4 regions of the Exiguobacterium sp. BRG2 genome follow, and region 4 is predicted to be linked to each of the others. Evidence: riboswitches for the same ligand, from Rfam matches in the RefSeq annotation. Region 4 holds a riboswitch; each other region holds the start of a gene.
The links. A riboswitch is a leader RNA that binds a small molecule or an ion and turns the genes downstream of it on or off. The one in region 4 is predicted to bind S-adenosylmethionine.

Region 1 (4,884 bases), on a different contig from region 4:
TGAAGTCAGGCTCGTTCGTATAGGCTAAATCGGTCACGATATAGGTTTCGAGTCGATTACCCTGCATGTATGTTTGACGATACGTCGAACCGACGACACCCGGTTTTCGTTCAATCACCTCGTGCTGGACGACGTTTGGAATCAAACGCTGCAATCGCGTGTGATCAAACAAGTGCCATGCTTCCTCAATCGGGATATCGAGCTGTCGTTCTTCTCTCCACGTAATCATAGATCCGCCCCCTTTTCTATAGAAATACCCTGTCATCCGGTCTTGTAACGTCCGGTGACAGGGCGGGAGCAGATTCTTATTTTACTGTGCTTGTTTCAAGGGCTGCACCGAGGAACTTCGCTAGTTCGAGCATGCCGTAGCGTCCTGCAGCTGCCTCGGCATCCGAATTATAGTTCGTATTCGTATTGACGTCATACGTATAGATCGTACCTGACGCATCCTTAATGAACTCGATGCCTGCGACCGCGATTTGGTTCGCTTGGAGGAATGCTTCATACTTTTGGATGATCGGGTCATCGAAGCCTTCAACGATTTGGAACTTCATCGGTGTTTGTGGCGCTTCTTCACCAACTGGGCAGAACAAGTCGTCGATCACACATGCATCCGCTGGGCAAAGCTCAAAACCTTCTGATGTATCGACTCGAACCGCGTAGACGAACTTTCCACCTACGAACTCACAACGTGTGATGTACGGTTCTGGTGCTTGAATATACTCTTGAATCAACGTGATGCCATCGACTGGTTCGTCGAATGTCGGACCGTCGAGATAAGCTTCAAGTGCTTCAATCGAATGGAATAACTGGACGCCGAGACCTTTCCCTGCACGGTTGTGTTTCGTGATGAATGACGAAACACCGATCTCTTTTGCTGCTTGTACGATTTGATCGCGTCCGACGGCAGCCGTCGTCTTCGGTACACGAATCCCAGCCTTCCGCAACGCCGTGTATTGATTGACTTTGCTGACTTCAAGACGAAGCGCACGCGTTCCGTTAAAGACGGTCCGGTCATGCTCTTCTAACCAAGCGAGGACCCCTTCCGTCAACTCCGGCGCGTAACGATGCCCCCGCGTATGCGAAGACGCACTCATACGACTGTAAAAGACACCTTCTGGCGGCAGTTCATCTAACGGTACGATTCCTTCATTTAAGTGCCACTGCTCGTACGGCAACTTGAGTTCTTCGAGACGTTTGATGAGATGATCCGTCCATTCTTGGTTTTCGTGGAGAATATGAATTTTTGTCATGATTGTTGACCTACCTTTCGTTTCGCTTCGACCAGTGGCATTACGTCACGGGCAAAGCGTTCCATTTCTTCAAGTTGTGGTGAGAATTGTAACAAGAGCAAAGTGACACCAACGGCTTCGAACGCTAGAATCCGTTCGGCAATCTGTTCTGGTGTTCCGATCAAGTTCGGTCGCAGACCACGGTTCGAGACGGAATAATCATTTCGTTCGACCTGTTGTTCGAGTTGCGATTTACTGATGAAATCTTGATAACCGGCATAACCGGCGCTGTCTTCCTTAACGTCCGTGATGCGTTGCCACTCAAGAAGCGCTTCTTCTTCCGTATCCCGACAAATGATGTAGGCAGCAAGACCGAAGCTCTCAAGCGGTGCGTGTCCCGTCGCTTCCCGGCGTACTTTCATATCATTGATTTTATGAGCTACTTCTTCAACAGTGCCTCCATGCATGACGTAGGCATCACAATGTTCGACGATCGTCCGTTTTCCGGCTTCACTCTCTCCACCAGCGTAGAGCTTAATCCCCTGACGCTGGACGGGTTTCGGATGGAGTTCTGCCTGTTCGATCGTGTAGTGATGACCGAAGAAGCTGTACGGTGACGCATCTGCCCATAGTCCTTTCATGACCGTGACGAACTCTTCCGTCCGGGCATAGCGCTCATCATGTGCAGTAAAAATACCGTTGTATTGTTTTGCTTCTTCTGCCCACCAGGCTGAGACGACATTGAGCGTAAATCGCCCTCCACTCAACTGATCGATGTTTGCCGCCATCTTCGCCGTCGTCGCTGGATTATGGAACCCGGGACGAACCGCTGTCATGATCTCAAGGCGTTCTGTTGTTGCAGCAATCGCCGCTGCCGTTGTCCATGCCTCAAGACTCGGTTCCTTGATGCCTTTGATATCGTTCAAGTTCAATTCCGCAATCAACGTCGTCGAGAAGCCGATGCGTTCAGCTGTTTGTGCGACTTGTTTCGCATAATCGAATGTTGCTGGCATCTGTTCATCCTCGACGTTACGTAACCATCCCCCAAAAATCGGTAACCAAAAACCATACTCCACTCCATCGTCCCCCTTATCATAAAAAAACGCTCTTTTCGAAGTTCGAAAAGAGCGACGGTATCTTGTCCTGTCCGCTCTTATCTTCAGAAGGTATTCCTTCCTGGAAGTAGCACCTTCCGCCATAGCGGGGTTGCTGAAGTGTCTTCGGGCCAGTCCCTCGACTTCTCTAGATAAGATGTGTTGCATTCATCGTACAGAATTCATTGAACTAAAGCAACCATTAAACCGTCTTTTCCTATCGGATTTATTTCAAAGAAAAATCCCGACGTAGTGTCGGGATTCCGGATTAATATGGTGCGACGAAATCTGATGTTGGCTCTGGTGCTTGCTCCCCACGAATACGATCGTAGAATTTGGCAAGCGTGACACTGAAGTATGGTCCGACCCATAGGACAGCAAGACCAAGTGTAACGATTACAAGTAATGCCCAACCAATGAATGATAGGAAGAGTAAGAATGCTTCCATCTTGTGACCATCCATGAGTTGGCGTGAACGCGTGATGGCCTCGAGGATACCGATCGATGGTTCATCTCGAAGGATGTAGAACGTCAACAAGTAAGAGAATGACTTGATGATACCAGGGATGATTAAGAGTAACGTCCAGAGCGCGATAAAGATGAACTGAACAATGGCCAGCCCCACCACTTTCAGGAACATACCATATGGCTCAAACAAATCCGTCACTTTCGTTTCTTCGCCACGAGCAATCGACATGGCAATCCATGTCCAACCGACTCCTACTGGAATCAATAAAATCGACACCAATGATACAACGAGATCTATACTACTAGACGGCTCATCGATATCCGATCCAAATAAATTAGGAACACCCTGAATAATACTAAACAGCAGAAAAGCTAGGACTGCAAATCCCCAACGACCGCTGAGCGACTCCTTCGCTGCTTTCTTTAATTGAGATGACATGAGTAAGGTCCTCCTTGAAAAATAAGTTCTCACCTTACTCTACGGCTTAAAATTTCTAATGTTTCACTCTTTTTTCAATAATTTCCCGTCTCGTTGCTGGTTGAGCCAAGCACGCTCAAGTTGTCGTCCACATGTTAGAACGAACGTTGAACATCGAAGCGCTTCATCGCAAACGAAATGTCATGTTTTTCGTCTATGTACGCTGATATATCTCCACAGCCGGATCCTGACGCTTGTATTTCGCGACGATGACGATCAAAACCGTGATGATCACAAGCAGGAACCAAGAAGACAATTTTCCAAGATCAACGACTGCCCAGCCTCCTTCCTGATGCGGATAGACCCAGCCTTTAAAGAACGTCACGATGTTCTCCGCGATCCAAATGAAAAAGGCAATCAGTAAAAAGGATAGGACGAGCGGCATCCGGTAGATCGTCTGCTCGATCGTAAAATGAACCCATGACTTATAGAAGACAAGGACGACGAGGACCATCAATAGCCAGCGTGCATCGAAGATCCAATGGTGGGTGAAGAAGTTGAGATAGACGAGACTGCCTACGCTGATCGCAAGCCAAGGCGGTGGAAATGCTGTGAAGCGTAAATGAAATCTTCGGAACGCTTGACAGACATAACTTGCGACACTTGCATACATGAATCCTGCATACAAGGGAACACCAGCCACTTTCGTTAGAGCCTGTTCCGGATAACTCCAAGACCCAACGTTCACTTTGAACAGTTCAAGTGCTAGACCAATCACGTGAAAGAGTAAGATCAGTTTGAACTCTTCCAGCGTTTCATAACGCGTGACAAGTAAGACGATTTGGACGAGAAGACACCATAGCAACAGGAGATCGTATCGCGCGATCGGTTCAGCAGGAAGATAACGTGAAAGAGCAAGCGCTGCGAAAATCATGACGGGAAAGACGCAACAGACGGCTTCTATGTATGTAAAACGAATCAGGTGCCGGATCGCTTTCATCCTGTCATCTCCTTTTTTCTTCAGTATACGTTTCTCTTTCGACCTTCCCCTCCTTCTTAAGATGGAAAAAACGGAAAATTTCGTCTTTCTTCTTCTACTTTCCTCATGATACAGTTAACGAATCAATTATTTTTAAGAAATGAGGTGTTAGACATGACGCGTCATCGTGCTTCCTGGTTATTACGCGCTACGTTAAAGTGGGGACTCTTCCTACTCGGTTTATTTTTACTCGCTCTCGGCTCATCGATGATGATCACGGCTGAACTCGGTGTCTCGACGTGGGATGTATTACATCTTGGTCTCCAAAAGAAGACGCCGCTATCCGTCGGAACGATCATCTTGCTTGTCGGTCTATTACTCGTTTTCGTGAAGTACGCGTTAGACCGCGTCACACCGCAAATCGGAACGCTCGTCAACGCGATTTTCGTCGGTGTCTTCATGAATCTTGTTCTTGGTTCTCATCTCTTACCTTCTTTTGAGTCGATCTGGTTGAATACGCTCTGGCTGATTTTCGGTATCTTCATCATTGGGATGGGCGCTGGTCTGTATGTCGCTATTGGATACGGGGCCGGTCCACGTGATGGGTTGACGCTGACACTTGCAGAGCGCTTCGGAACGTCAATTCGTCTGATGCGGACGATCATGGAAGTCACGGCATGCGGCATCGGTTGG
Region 2 (4,884 bases), on a different contig from region 4:
CTTCTTATCGCAATACGTTAAAATGTCATCTCGACGTATTTCGTTACTTGTCGATCCATCAAGTATAACTCGATCTGTTCACGGTAGGCTTTATAGTGATCGGATGCGATATGCGCTTCAAGTGCCTCTTCATCACGATACACTTCATACAGCATGAATTGATGCTCATCCTCGATCGATTGGTGCAAGGAATAACGTAAGCATCCTTCTTCTTTTTGTGAAGCATGATAAACCGTTTGTAAAATCGGGAAGACTTGATCCGCAAGTCCAGCTTTGATGGTAAGTACAGCATTAACGACGATTTCTCCCATGTTACATTATCCCCTTTCGTGATTACCTGTATCTGTACCCATTTTCACGAAAAGACACACGTTAAAGGAGCTAGAACATGCAAAATCAACTTTTTGAAGCACTCGAACAATTCGAACCCACGATGATCGCATTACGCCGTGATTTCCACCGCCATCCGGAACTATCCTTCCAAGAAGTCCGCACACCAGAACGGATTGCCGCCTTTTACGCAGAACAGAGCATTCCTCATCAAACAGCCGTCGGAGGTCGTGGTGTCGTCGCGACGATCGAAGGCAAACAGCCTGGTCCGACGATTGCTGTCCGCGCAGATTTTGACGCATTACCACTTCAGGAAGAGACAACGCTTGCTTTCCGGTCGATCCATCCTGGTATCATGCATGCTTGCGGGCATGATGGTCACACGGCAATGGTGATGGCCCTTGCTGCTACGCTCTATCCGATACGCGATCAATTGCAAGGAACGATTCGGATCATCCACCAGCATGGAGAAGAGGTCTTCCCCGGCGGAGCAATCCAAATGATCGAAGCCGGCGTCCTCGAAGGAGTCGATGCGATTTTCGCGACACATCTCGAAAATGATTTACCAGTTGGCACGATTGGGTTTCGGGAAGGACATACATTGTGTGCGATCGACGAATTCGAAATCATCGTCCATGGTCAAGGTGGGCATGCCCAGGCACCGCATAAAACAAAAGATGCTCTCGTCGCTGGAGCGCAACTCGTCTGTAACTTACAACATCTCGTTAGTCGACGGGTCGATCCGTTTGAGCCGGCTGTTCTCGCAATCGGTTCTTTCCATGCAGGAACAGCACCAAATATCGTTACGGGTGAGGCACGCATTGTCGGGGAAATTCGGACGTTCAACGAGACACTGCGGCATCAGCTCCGGCAAGAAGTCGATCTTGTCGCTAAAACGACGTGTGCCGGCATCGGTGCTTCGTATTCGATTGACTTCACGACTGGTTACCCGGCGCTCTGGAATCACCCGGATGAGACAAAGCTCGTTCAGGAAGCTGCTGCTTTCTTACCGGAAGCATCCGTCCGGGCACTCACACCAATGATGGCGGCGGACGACTTCGCACATTACTTAACACACGTCCCGGGTAGTTATTTCTTTACCGGCTCTGGCTATACGGACGGTCGCGTCAACTATCCGCAACACCATCCACAGTACGAGATCAATGAACAAGCGTTGTTGATCGGTGCGAAGACACTTGGAGCAACCGTTTTACGTGCCTTAAATTCTAAGGATTGACTTTATTTCTTTGTGAATGGTATCATCACAACAATGATGACGAATGACATCAACTTCATATACCCTTATCAAGAGTGGACCGAGAGATCTGGATCGATGACGTCCCAGCAACCTGCGCATAGCAAGGTGCTACGACCAGCAAAGCGAAAGCTTTGGTTGATAAAAAGCGGCGACTCCTTTTGCAACCAAGCGAAGGAGTCGTTTTCGTTTTCTCGCTGTCAGACATACAATGGGGATTTCCCACGGAGAGGAAGAGACAGATGGAAAAAGCAACATTTGCAGGTGGATGTTTTTGGTGCATGGTGACACCATTTGAAGAATTACCAGGAATCGAGGGGATCGTATCAGGTTACATGGGCGGACACGTCGACAATCCGACGTACGAGCAAGTCAAAACAGGAACGACGGGACATCTCGAAGTCGTCCAAATCACGTTTGATCCGAGCCTGTTCCCGTACGAGCGTTTACTTGAACTCTACTGGCCCCAAACGGATCCGACGGATGCAGAAGGTCAATTCCAAGATCGCGGTACGCAGTACGCGCCAGCAATCTTCTATCATACGGATGCGCAGCACGAAGCAGCGATCGCTTCCCGTGACGCTCTTGCTGCAAGCAATCGTTTCAAACAACCGATCGTGACGCGGATCGATGCCGCTTCTGAATTTTATCCGGCGGAAGAGTACCATCAAGACTTCCATAAGAAAAATCCAGAACATTATAAAAAAGATCGTGCTGCCTCTGGTCGCGATGCTTTCATCGAGCAGGAATGGAAAGATACGACGACGGTCTGATTCAAAAAAATGTATATAAAAACAGGTCAGTAAACGTTGGTTTGCTGACCTGTTTCATTGTTATGGAAAAAGTAAGTCATGAAACACGTTCTACTTGATCCTTTGCCTGTTGTTCCGGTGCCACGACTTGATACCGTTTCAAGACGAAGATGCCACACACCATGACAGCGAGACCGATGAGCTGACCAAACGATAAGTCGATTTGTGGCAAACCGAACCAACCGAACGTATCAACAGCAAGGGCAAAGCTCAACTGCGAAATCAACACGACAGAGATCGCGACGGACGGACCAAGCAATTGAATCCCGCGCATGACACAAAAGACGACACCGACACCCACGAGTCCACCGAACCAGTAGAGTGGTGACACGTTTTGAATCTGTCCGATCGTTCCACCACGAAACAGGACATACGTGATGCTTGCTCCGATGAAGCCGACGAAGAAAACCAGCGTCGTCGTTGCCCATGCGCCGAACGCGTCACTCATCCGAGCATTCAATACCGTCTGCAAACTGATTAACATTCCAGCCAATACGGCACACACAATGCCTATTATCATGTTCGTTCCTCCTTACTCATAGCTGTTACCGTTCGCTTTCTCGCGAATCCGTTCCAAATCGACGATGATGATCTTGCCACGTCGTCGAACAAGAATCTCTTCCTCACACAACTTCGTGATGATCCGGTTGAGATGACGATAACTTGTTCCAAGCCAGTCAGCGACGTCATGTAGATTCGACGTCCGCATCTCCTGATAAAACAAACTGTCACTAGCTTCGGACGCAATCGATAATAAGTAGCCTGCAAATCGCTCCTCGACCGTATAGAGTACGTGGTGCGACGCTGATTTCGAATCGGCATACCACTTCGCTGTAATTGTTCTTAGTAAAAATTGCAGAAAGACGTTCGTTGTATTGTGCTCGCGTAAAATCGTATACGGCACGCTCAACACATCGACATCGGTCACTGCTTCGACCGTATTCAGCACTTCCCGTTCGTTGATGAATTCAGCGTCACCAATCACTGTCAGTGGTGTTTTGAATCGTAAAATCCGTTGTTTTCCTTCTGACGAAGCAGCAGAAATCTTGACCTTGCCTGCGACGATGAAGTACATCCGGTCGATTGTCGCACCGGTCGTACAGAGGAGTTCTCCTTTTCGGAAGGTTTCTTCACGCAACCAAGCGCGCGTCTCTTCCGTTAAAATCGTATCCAGTCCATACTGTTGGATGACGGTTTCCATGTTCGTTCCCTCCCTTTAGGCAAGTGAGAAAATCGCAACTCCTGCAAGCATGAGACCCACACCAACCCACTGACCACGATTTCCTTGTTTTTTTAAGACACCGAACCATCCTTTTAAATCAATCAGAAAGGCACAAAAAATCTGCGCGACGAGTAACAAACACATCGCCCATGTCATGCCGAGTTTTTGGATCGCTGTCAGTTCCGTTACGACGACTAGCACGCCAATCAAACCACCGCTCGCATAAATCCACGGTAACTGACGGAATCCGCCGATTTTCCGATCTCGTACGAAGCTATAAATGACTAAACAACCCATCAGACCAACAAAGTGGACGATCAATACGGATAACCACGGTCCGACGCCTGTCGCAAGGCGCGCATTGAATATGCCTTGCAGGGCGATGAACAGACCGCTCATCAAAGCAAACACGACTCCTTGCACGTCATCTCCTCCTTTAATCTCTACACTAGAGTAGACCTTATTCGTGCCTCACTTGAAAAGGACAAATGTCCCATTTTCAAAAAAACATGAAAAAACCCGCTTTCCACAAGCGGGTTTACGGGTCATCATTGTATGTTCATGTCGCAAAACGAGCAGTCGTCCGCTTCAGCTGTTCCTCTGCTTCCTCCATCATGCGCGTAAACAACTCAGCAACCGTTGGCACATCACGAATCAAACCGGCAACCAGTCCAGCGTTGACATATCCTTTCTCTTCATCGCCTTCAAGAGCGCCTGTAATATGATACGACTCATTCGTCTGATCGAGAAAAGCAGCAGGTGTCTTGGCTGTGAGGTGTTCGACGTAAGGACCATCAAGGACACGTCGGACGAATCCAACGGAGCGCCCGATGATGCGTGTATCGGTATCTGTCGCATCCGTTAAGCGCGATTTATAAACTGGATGGACCTTCGCATCTTCCGTCGCGATCAACCGTGTTCCGAGCTGGACGCCGGCAGCACCAAGCAACAGGACAGCTGCTAGTCCACGCCCATCGCCAATCCCACCTGCTGCAAGGACCGGAATGTTGACCCGATCGACGAGTTGCGGAATCAAGGTCAGTGTCGTCAACTCGAGCGGTGAATTGATGCCTGCCGCTTCAACTCCCTCCGCTACGAGTACATCTGCCCCTGCCTGTTCTGCCTTTACTGCCTGTTTGACTGAAGCGACGACCGCGATCGTTTTGATACCAGCGGCTTGAAGTCGCTCTATGTACGGTGCTGGATTTCCCGCCGACAAGGAGACGACCGGGATCTTTTCTGCAATCGCGAGATCAATCAGTGCT
Region 3 (4,884 bases), 210 kb from region 4:
GTTAGCACCGTACACAGCATTGAAGCCGGTCACCCGTGGTCACAGCGAAAACATGGCGAAACATAATTTCTTCTCGCATACAGATCCACAAGGTCGTGATCCGTTCGACCGGATGAAACGCGGAGGAATCACGTTCAGCTATGCTGGCGAAAACCTCTCGATGGGGTATCCGAACGTCTTTGCGGCGCATTGGGGCCTAATGAATTCACAAGGACACCGAGAAAATATTTTGAAAAAAGAGTACAAACAAGCGGATGTTGGTGTGGCATTTCGTGACAACGCACCGTACTTCACGATTAATTTCCGAACACCCTGAATAGATGAAAAAGAGGACATATCATGCGATATCGTCCTCTTTTTCATGAGATTGTTTGTTCTATACTAAAGGTAGGGGGTGGGGAGTTTGGAAATCCGTCGATTGAATCCAGAAGATGCAGTAATTTATAAAGCGTTACGATTAGAAGCGTTGCAGAATCATCCGGAAGCATTCGGTTCTGATTATGATGCAGAAAAAGATCGGCCGGTCGACCAGTACGCTATGCGTTTTCAAAGTGAACAAGCAGCGACGTTCGGTGCGTTTCATGAAGGAGAGCTCGTCGGTGTCGTCACGATTGTCTGCTCCGATCCGGTCAAGATGCGACATCGAGCGAATTTATTCGCGATGTACGTCACACCACGCGCCCGAAAACAACAGGTCGGACGGCAACTCGTAGAAGAGGCATTACGTACATTAAAGCAGCATCCTGTGATCGAGCAAGTCCATCTCTCGGTCGTCCGGACGAATGAAGCTGCTAAAGCGTTGTATCGATCACTTGGTTTTGAATCATACGCGATCGAACCACGGGCGCTGAAAGTCGATGATACCTATCATGATGAAGAGCTGATGTGGTATCGGTTCTAACACAAAACAACCGGATTTCAAAGAGATTGTCTCTTTGGAATCCGGTTGTTTTTTATCAGTTTGCCCATTCAGGCTTGCTGAAACCTTTGAATGATTTTTCGATGACTGTGTTGAATGCATCGGATTCGACAGCTGTCTTCAGGTCTTTTGCGACTTGTGAGTCTGCATCTTTCGTTTGGACAGCAATGAGGTTCCGGTATTGTTCGTCCATCGTCTCAAGTGCTAACGCATCGAGTAAATCGAATTTCGCAGCCAAAGCGAAGTTCCCTGGAACGGCTGAGATATCGACGCTTTCGACGGCGCGTGGTAGTTGAGCCGCCTCGAGTGGTTTAATGACGAGTTTCTTCGGATTCTTAACGATATCTTTCTCTGAAACAGTCAGTGGATCGACATCTGGCTTCAGTTCGATCCAGCCTTGTTCTGCCAAGAGGTTCAGCGCGCGTGCCTGGTTCGTCGGATCATTCGGCGTCGCGACTTCAGCACCCGTCTTGACGTCGTCAAGTGTCTTCGCCGTCTTACTATATAGTCCCATCGGTGCCGTCGGGACAGTGATGAGTCCTTTAAGGTCGAGCTTCTTTTCTTTAGAGAACGTCTTCAGGTAAATCGAGTGTTGGAATAAGTTAGCATCGATATTGCCGCTACCGAGTGCGATGTTCGGTTGGATATAATCGCTGAATTCGACGATTTCGACTTTATAGCCTTTCTTTTCGAGTTGCGGTTGAATCGCTTGTTTGACCATGTCGCTATAAGGGCCGCTTGTCGCCCCAATCTTGATCGTCTTGTCTTTTTCATCAGCACTGCTGTCTCCGCATCCTGCGAGGATTCCTGCACCAAGTAAGGCTGTCGCTAAAAAGGCATATCGTTTTTTCATGATTCAACTCTCCCTTTATATGTATGATTAGCGCTTGTCTGTTTTTCGCGCCAGTTGATTGCCAAGTGCTTGAATGCTCTGGACGATGACGATGAGGACGACGATCGTCACGATCATGATGAGATTATCATAGCGATAATAGCCGAAGCGGATCGCGAGGTCACCGACACCTCCGCCGCCGACGATCCCAGCCATTGCCGAGAAGCCGATCAAACTGATCGTCGTTAGCGTGATGCCCTGAATGATGCCAGGGAGTGCTTCTGGTAAAAGGATACTGACGATGATCCGTAATGGTTTCGCACCGCACGCTTCCGCTGCTTCGATCAAACCAGGTGGAATCTCACGCAGTGATGTTTCGACGAGTCGTGCGAGAAACGGAATCGCTGCGACACTGAGGCTGACGGATGCTGCTGTCGGACCAATCGTATTATCAAGCAAAAATTTCGTTAATGGAATGAGGGCAACAAGCAAGATGATGAACGGCAAGGACCGGACGATGTTGACGACGAAGTCAAGGACACGTCGGATGGCAATGTTTTGAAAGAATAAACCGCGGTCGGTGACGAACAGGAGAATCCCGAGTGGAATCCCGACGACCAATGCGAAGGCAAGCGAAATGCCAACCATCCACGCCGTCTCACCAAGTGCCTTCAACAACTCTGGTAACATCGTTTGTATACGATCAAGCCACATCCTGAATCACCTCGAGCGTATGAAGTTCCGCCGCAAGCCAGTCGAGAGCAGGTGCGATTTGATCGGAGGATCCCGTCAAGCTGACGATTAGGACACCAAAAGCGACGTCTTGGATGTAATCGACTTTTCCGTGCAGGATGCTGACCGAGATATCGTATCGACGGATGGCTTCCGACAACGTACTTTCACCGGTCTTCTCGCCCGTGAACTGTAGGCGGATGATCTTTCCCGGTGTCGCTTGCAAGATGCGTTCCGGTAGCTCGATCTGGAGTGCCGTGTCGACGTAATGTTGTGTCACCGGATGTTTGGCTTGACTGAACAAATCGTATGTAGAGGCAACTTCGACGACTTCCCCTTGAGACATGACCGCGACACGATGGCAAATCTGTTTGACGACATCGATCTCATGCGTGATGAGGACGATCGTCAATCCGAGTCGTTCATTCAAATCTTTCAACAAATCTAAAATCTGCAGCGTCGTGACCGGATCAAGGGCAGAGGTCGCTTCGTCACATAACAAGACGGTTGGATCATTCGCGAGTGCCCGGGCAATCCCAACGCGCTGTTTCTGTCCGCCGCTCAACTGACTCGGGAAGTTCGTCTCGAATCCTTCGAGTCCGACGAGCGAGACGAGTTCACGGATCCGTTCCGGAAAATCTGCTCGTTTGACGCCGGCAGCCTTCAGTGCAAAAGCAATGTTATCTGCGACATTACGCGACTGGATCAATTGGAAATGCTGAAAGATCATTCCTGTCCGCAAGCGAAGTTGACGCAAATCTGCTTTTGACATCCCGCCGAGCGAGACACCGTCGACCTTTACCGTTCCTTGTGTCGGATGCTCGAGACCGTTGATCAGACGAAGCAACGTACTCTTACCGGCACCGGATTCACCGATGATCCCAAAAATTTCTCCTTTTTGAATCGTCAAATCGACATCTCGTAATGCAAAAATCGGGGTCCGGTCTCGGACGAACCGTTTCGTAATCTGTTTGAATTCAATCATCTGCTCATCTCCTCATACAAAAAAAGTCGCTTTTTCCTAGTAGCAGAGCAACCAGAAAAAGCGACGAAAGTGTAAGATTTCGTAACTTATCTCTCAGAATGAATCCATTCTGTAGGATGTGGCACCGTTCCTGATAGGTGGTTGCCGGACGTCGTTGGGCCTAATCCCTCGGTCGCTCTCGATAAGTAGTTATGCTGTTGGGATTTACTTTAACGGAAATGATTCCCATCTGTCAAATGTTTTTTCAGAATTATTCTGCAACAGGTGTCCGGAACAGGTTGAGCGTTCCGATTCGATCGACGGCTTCTTCTAGACGTTCGACGTCAGCAATCAAGCTGATCCGGACGTAGCCTTCGCCGTATTCGCCGAAGAAGGATCCAGGGGTTACAGCGACGTGTGCTTCGTCAAGCAGGTGATCGGTGAAGCTTTGGGACGTGTAACCTTCAGGAACAGGAAGCCAGACGAAGAAGGAACCGCCCGGACGTGGTCCACTCCAGCCAATCGCATCGAGTTTCGCGAACAACGCATCGCGTCGTGTTTCGTACAGACTACTTAACTCGCGGACACATGTCTGGTCACTCGTCAGAGCGACGGTCGCTGCATGTTGGATCGGTGTGAAGGCACTGACGTAGAGATGTTCCTGATACGTCTCGATGCTTGAGATGACGGACGGATTTCCGATCGCGAAAGCGATTCGGAAGCCAGACATGTTGAAGCGTTTCGAGAGTGAGAACAACTCGATTCCGACCTCCTTCGCCCCTTCCGTCTGCAAGAAGCTTCGTGTGGGACCATCAAAGCTGATGCCACCGTAGGCTAAATCATGGACGACACAAATATCATGGGCATCCGCGAAGGTAACGGTCTGTTCGAAGGCTTCTGCTGTCGCTGTCGCACCTGTCGGATTACTCGGGTAATTGAGGAACAACATCCGGGCGCGCTCGACATCTGTCGTATCAAGTAAATCGTAATCCGGCAGGAAGTTATTTTTCTCAAGCAATGGAAGCGTAATCGGGTAAGCGCCAGCAAGTGCTGCTCCAGACAGGTAATCCGGGTACCCCGGATCCGGGACGATGACACCTTCTCCAGGATTGACGATCGTTTGTGGTAAGGCGACGATTCCGGCTTTACTACCGAGAAGAATTGCGACCTCGGTTGCCGGATCGATCGTGACGCCGAATTCGTTCGCATAAAAGCTCGCGACGGCTTGCTTTAGAAAATCATGTCCACGAAATGGTGGATATTGAAGGTTTGTTGGCTCATCGATCGCCTGTTTCAAGGCGTCGAGAATATGTACGGGCGTCGTTTGATCGGGTGTTCCTTGACCAAGGGTAATGACATCATGCCCGGCAGCTTTCACAGCACCGATCCGGTTCGCAAGTTCAGCGAAAACGGGAGCAGGAAGCCGATCGATGGCGA
Region 4 (4,884 bases):
TTCGTGTTGCGATGATGTTGATGTATGGTTTTGCTGTCTCGTTCTCATGAACGATTGAGTCCTTGATCGGGTTGAAGCCAGCGTCAACGGCGATGCCATTGTTGATGATTGACGCCGCGACGTCCGGTAAGACGCGTGGCGTTTGCCCGGCGACGATCGGAACGATTTTCAGCTTCTTCGGATTCTCGACGATCTTATCGACTGAACCGTTACCATCAAAGTCGTCCGGTAACTTGATCAGACCGGCTTCTTGCAGTAACAAGAGGGCGCGTCCCATGTTCGTCGCTTCGTTCGGAACAGCGATTTTTCCGCCAGTTGGAATGTCTTTGACGTCCTTGTATTTATCCGAGTAAATCCCCATCGGTGCGATGACAGTCGTCGCAATCGGCGACAGCTTCAAGTTATGTTCTTTCTTGAAAGCGTTGAAGTAGGAAATCGTCTGGAAGGCATTGGCGTCGATCTCACCCTCAGCCAGTGCCATGTTCGGCTGGACATAATCGGAGAACTTGACGAGTTCGATTTTGATGCCTTCCTTCTCTGCTTTTTTCGCGACATAATCCCAAACTTGTGTGTCTGAACCGCTGACACCGAGCTTGATCGTCTTTTCGTCTTCTCCTGATGCTGCGCACCCGGCAAATAAAATCGTCGTGAGTGTTGCTCCAATTGCTACTGCTTTTTTCATGGCTGAATCGCTCCCTTGATTAATGTCTTCTGATTTTTCGTGCGACGATGTTGCCTGTCGTCTGTAAGCCTTGGACTAAGATGACGAGAATCCCGACCGTGATGATCATGACTTTCGTGTCGAACCGTTGATAGCCGTACGTAATTGCTAAGTCACCCAGTCCACCACCACCAATGGCACCTGCCATCGCCGACGCCCCGATCAAGCCGACCGTCGCGATCGTTAAGTTAAGGATTAGTGAACCGAGTGCTTCCGGCAGAAGGAAGCGGAAAATCGTTTGGAACGGTGTCGCGCCCATCGCTTCTGCTGCCTCAAGGACACCTTTGTCGACTTCAAGTAAGGAACTCTCGATCAGCCGTGCCATATACGGGGCGGCATAAAAGACGAGCGGAACGATGGCGGCTTCTGTTCCGATCGATGTCTGAACGATCAAGCGCGTCAACGGGATGATCGCAACAAGTAAGATGATGAACGGAATCGAGCGGAAAATATTGACGATACTGTTGAAGAACGTGAACAACGGAACATTTTCAAGTAACGCTCCTTTTCGCGTGACGACAAGCAGGATACCGAGTGGTAAGCCGATCAAGGTCGAGAACAAGAGCGAAACGGATACCATCGTCATCGTCTGCAAGAATGCTGTCCAGATATCACTGTAGTTAACTAGCATCAGCGAGCACCTCCTCAACGGTTACCTGCGCCTGATCGATGTAGTGTAACGCTCGTTTCACTTCTGTCGTCTCACCGATCAGTTCAACGAGTAATGTGCCGAACGGCGTATCCTGCAACTCCGTGATGCTACCGTGCAGGATATTGACATCGACGTCGAAGCGTTTTGCGACTTGCGATAAGAGTGGTTGTCCGGTGTGATGTCCAAGGAAGTGAATCTTATAGATTGGATTCGCATTCCGGGACTCGATCAACTGACGAATCGACGCTGGAATCTCGTCATGCATGACGGAGCGAACGAAATTTTTCGCTGTCTCAGTCTGCGGGTTTGAAAAGACATCAAAGACCGTTCCTGACTCGATCAACTTTCCAGCTTCAATGACGGCGACCCGGTCGCAAATCTCCCGGATGACGCCCATCTCGTGGGTGATCAAGAGAATCGTGATCCCGTACTCGGCATTGATCCGTTTTAATAACTGAAGAATATGATGTGTCGTTTGGGGATCAAGTGCTGACGTCGCTTCGTCACATAAAAGGACGGAAGGTTGCGTCGCTAGTGCCCGGGCGATACCAACGCGCTGTTTCTGCCCACCCGACAATTGATCCGGATAATGATCTGCTTTGTCCGCGAGATCGACGAATTCGAGTAACTCCGTCACCCGGCGGCGAATTTCGTCTTTCTTGACGCCTGCGAGAACGAGTGGTTTCGCGACATTCGTAAAGACCGTGTTCGCATTCAACAGATTGAAGTGCTGAAAGATCATCCCGATCCGTTGTTTTGCTTGGCGTAACTTTTTCGGAGACAGTTGCGTTAAATCTTCCCCATCGACCGTCACCGTTCCTGACGTCGGTCGTTCTAACAGATTGACGCAGCGGAGCAGTGAACTTTTTCCGGCACCGCTAAAACCGATGACCCCAAAGATTTCACCTTTTTCGATCGTCAGGTCGACACCGTCGAGCGCTGCAATCGTCTGATCTTTCGTGACGTACGTTTTTTTGACTTGATGAAATGCAATCATTCCGTTTTCCCCCTTCATTCAACAAAAAAGGCCCCTTCTTGAGAAACAAGAAGAGACCTGGATCCGCACAGTGGCAGAATCCACTCCACTCATCTCTCAGACATCTGTCTGATGGAATTGGCACAGTGCTCATAATGAGTCTGTTGCCGAGGTTTCGTAGGGCCAGTCCCTCCACCTCTCTGGATAAGTATTGCGGTATGAAATTCGTATGTGTGTTGTTGTGTTGTTGCTTATGTCGTAAAACTAATTTTTACATTACGGGTCGAACCTTTAAAAGTCAACCAACTTTTCAAAAATAATCCATTTGGCGCATATCGATGGATGAACAAGTTATGAGTTAGCTTACTGAACGGATCATGATTCGTCAAGAACGATTTGACAAGTCATTTTCGGTCGTGCTACCATCGTTTCAATGATTAATCCGACAATTCCAATATGATATTTATCAAGAGTGAACGAGAGACCTGGCTCTATGACTTCACGGCAACCTGCAATCTGTAAGGTGCTCCGACCAGCAAAGCGCGGCTTTGGATGATACGGTGAAAAACTCGTGGGCGTCCAAGCAGTGACGTCGACGAGTTTTTTTCATGAATGGAGGAAAAATAGTAATGATGAACTATCCTGTATTGACTGGTGCTGAAGCATTTTATCTTCAAGGTGGACCGATCGGCATTCTAATCTGTCATGGTTTTAACGCCACTCCGCAGAGTGTCCGGGACGTCGGTGAGGCATTTGCTGCCGAAGGTTTTACCGTCTATGCCCCGCGCTTACGTGGACATGGAACGAACGTCCGCGAGTTTGAACAATCGACTGCTCGATGTTGGAAGCAAAGCCTGCAAGACGGCTATGAACGTTTACAAGAAACATGCGATCAAGTCTTCGTCATCGGTCAATCGATGGGTGCGACGCTTGCGTTGTCGCTCGCTGCTGACGGCATTCCGTTTGCCGGCATCATTACGATCAATGCCGCACTCTCCGTTCCATCCTATGAAGCACTTTCGTTCGAGGACGGTCCACAGTACTTACCGGAAGGGGCACCGGACATTAAGCGAGCAGCCTTCGAAATCATTTATGACCTCGTTCCGAGCCGTTGTGCGTTCGAACTCGTCCGCTTGATGGATGAGACAAAAGGACGCCTCGGATCCATTCTCCTGCCGACATTGATTCTCTACTCGGCGACCGATCACGTCGTTCCGCCGTCGAGCTCGGATTATCTGCACCAGCACATCGGGACGAATGATAAACGAATCTACTGTCTCCTCAACTCGTACCACGTCGCGACCCTCGATCATGATCAGGATTTGATCGTGCGTGAGACGATTCGTTTCATCGAACGCTCGAGTCGTTTCTCACAGGAAACGGGATAAAAAAAACAGCTATTCGTCTTCACTTAGAAGCGAACAGCTGTTACATCAAAGGACGACCATCATCGGTTCGTCTTTTTTGTTTATCCTTTTTGGTGTTGCATCGTTTGGAGCGGCTTCGGCTTTCCTGGCACTTCATGGCAGTGGCGGCACCGTGGCTCATACGATTCTGAAGCGCCGACTAAAATGATCGGATCATCATAGTTCGCTGGTTTTCCATCAATCAAACGTTGTGTCCGGGAAGCCGGATCGCCACATGAGAGACAGATCGCCTGAAGTTTCGTCACAAATTCTGCGCGCGCCAGTAATTCCGGCATCTTGCCAAATGGCTCTGCCCGGAAATCCTGATCGAGTCCTGCACAAATGACGCGTTTTCCGTCTTGCGCAAGTGCTTCGATGACTTGAACGATCTCATCATCAAAGAATTGAACTTCATCAATTCCGACAATTTGTGTTTCTTCCGCTACTGCTGCATAGAGATCACGACTCGTCGCCATTGGAATCGCCACGACGGAATTTCCGATGTGAGAGACGACATGCTCTTCATGGTACCGGTCGTCGATTGCCGGCTTGAATACTTGAACGGGCAGTTTGCCGTACTGTGCCCGTCTGACACGACGAATCAACTCTTCCGATTTCCCGGAAAACATACTACCACAAATTACTTCGATCCAGCCGTACTGATTTATTACATGCATCATCGTCCGACACCGTCCTCTAAAAATAGTCACTTTAACGAGTATAGCTCGAAACGGTATTGAGAAAAAGGGTTGACTTCCGGAAATCAAAATTCATTTTTTCTTTACCTAGAATTTTTGTCCTTTCATTCCAACCTTCATCCATTTCCTGTACACTAAAGAAGAAGATTCTCGCGAAAGAAGGTGTCCCCGATTCATCATCTCTTACATGACATTCTGCACCAATATGGCGCCCTTGGTCTTTCCGTCCTTCTCGCAGGTGGTATCGTGGGATTGCCGGTTCCTGATGAGACCTTGCTCGTCCTGTCCGGTTTTTGGATGCATCAAGGCAATCTACCGCTGTTCGGTACGATTCTTGCCGCTTACGCTGGCAGTTGCATCGGAATGACGATTAGCTACGTGCTGGGCTTAAAACTCGGCATGCCCCTGTTGCATCGCGTCGGACCAAAGAT

Region 1: linked by a shared signal. The riboswitch ahead of Q9R23_RS10015 (LLM class flavin-dependent oxidoreductase) and the one ahead of Q9R23_RS07740 (alpha/beta hydrolase) in region 4 are both predicted to bind S-adenosylmethionine.
Region 2: linked by a shared signal. The riboswitch ahead of msrA (peptide-methionine (S)-S-oxide reductase MsrA) and the one ahead of Q9R23_RS07740 (alpha/beta hydrolase) in region 4 are both predicted to bind S-adenosylmethionine.
Region 3: linked by a shared signal. The riboswitch ahead of Q9R23_RS06790 (methionine ABC transporter ATP-binding protein) and the one ahead of Q9R23_RS07740 (alpha/beta hydrolase) in region 4 are both predicted to bind S-adenosylmethionine.

The regions. Positions count from the first base shown of each region.
Region 1 is NZ_JAUZUW010000006.1:138,606-143,489, forward strand. It holds gene Q9R23_RS10005 (SRPBCC family protein) at 1-229, opposite strand, end outside; gene Q9R23_RS10010 (ATP-grasp domain-containing protein) at 306-1,253, opposite strand; gene Q9R23_RS10015 (LLM class flavin-dependent oxidoreductase) at 1,250-2,308, opposite strand; SAM riboswitch class I at 2,383-2,485, opposite strand; gene Q9R23_RS10020 (DUF975 family protein) at 2,595-3,233, opposite strand; gene Q9R23_RS10025 (DUF817 domain-containing protein) at 3,427-4,212, opposite strand; gene Q9R23_RS10030 (YczE/YyaS/YitT family protein) at 4,366-4,884, shown strand, end outside.
Region 2 is NZ_JAUZUW010000011.1:12,976-17,859, forward strand. It holds gene Q9R23_RS13205 (putative quinol monooxygenase) at 18-311, opposite strand; gene Q9R23_RS13210 (M20 metallopeptidase family protein) at 389-1,567, shown strand; SAM riboswitch class I at 1,630-1,733, shown strand; gene msrA (peptide-methionine (S)-S-oxide reductase MsrA) at 1,828-2,358, shown strand; gene Q9R23_RS13220 (DMT family transporter) at 2,435-2,917, opposite strand; gene Q9R23_RS13225 (Crp/Fnr family transcriptional regulator) at 2,930-3,598, opposite strand; gene Q9R23_RS13230 (DMT family transporter) at 3,614-4,042, opposite strand; gene Q9R23_RS13235 (NAD(P)H-dependent flavin oxidoreductase) at 4,179-4,884, opposite strand, start outside.
Region 3 is NZ_JAUZUW010000004.1:17,656-22,539, reverse strand. It holds gene Q9R23_RS06810 (CAP domain-containing protein) at 1-316, shown strand, start outside; gene Q9R23_RS06805 (GNAT family N-acetyltransferase) at 404-901, shown strand; gene Q9R23_RS06800 (MetQ/NlpA family ABC transporter substrate-binding protein) at 957-1,772, opposite strand; gene Q9R23_RS06795 (methionine ABC transporter permease) at 1,800-2,465, opposite strand; gene Q9R23_RS06790 (methionine ABC transporter ATP-binding protein) at 2,455-3,468, opposite strand; SAM riboswitch class I at 3,552-3,656, opposite strand; gene Q9R23_RS06785 (aminotransferase class I/II-fold pyridoxal phosphate-dependent enzyme) at 3,719-4,884, opposite strand, start outside.
Region 4 is NZ_JAUZUW010000004.1:225,428-230,311, forward strand. It holds gene Q9R23_RS07725 (MetQ/NlpA family ABC transporter substrate-binding protein) at 1-682, opposite strand, end outside; gene Q9R23_RS07730 (methionine ABC transporter permease) at 702-1,352, opposite strand; gene Q9R23_RS07735 (methionine ABC transporter ATP-binding protein) at 1,342-2,370, opposite strand; SAM riboswitch class I at 2,457-2,560, opposite strand; SAM riboswitch class I at 2,810-2,911, shown strand; gene Q9R23_RS07740 (alpha/beta hydrolase) at 2,979-3,737, shown strand; gene Q9R23_RS07745 (thymidine kinase) at 3,818-4,432, opposite strand; gene Q9R23_RS07750 (DedA family protein) at 4,616-4,884, shown strand, end outside.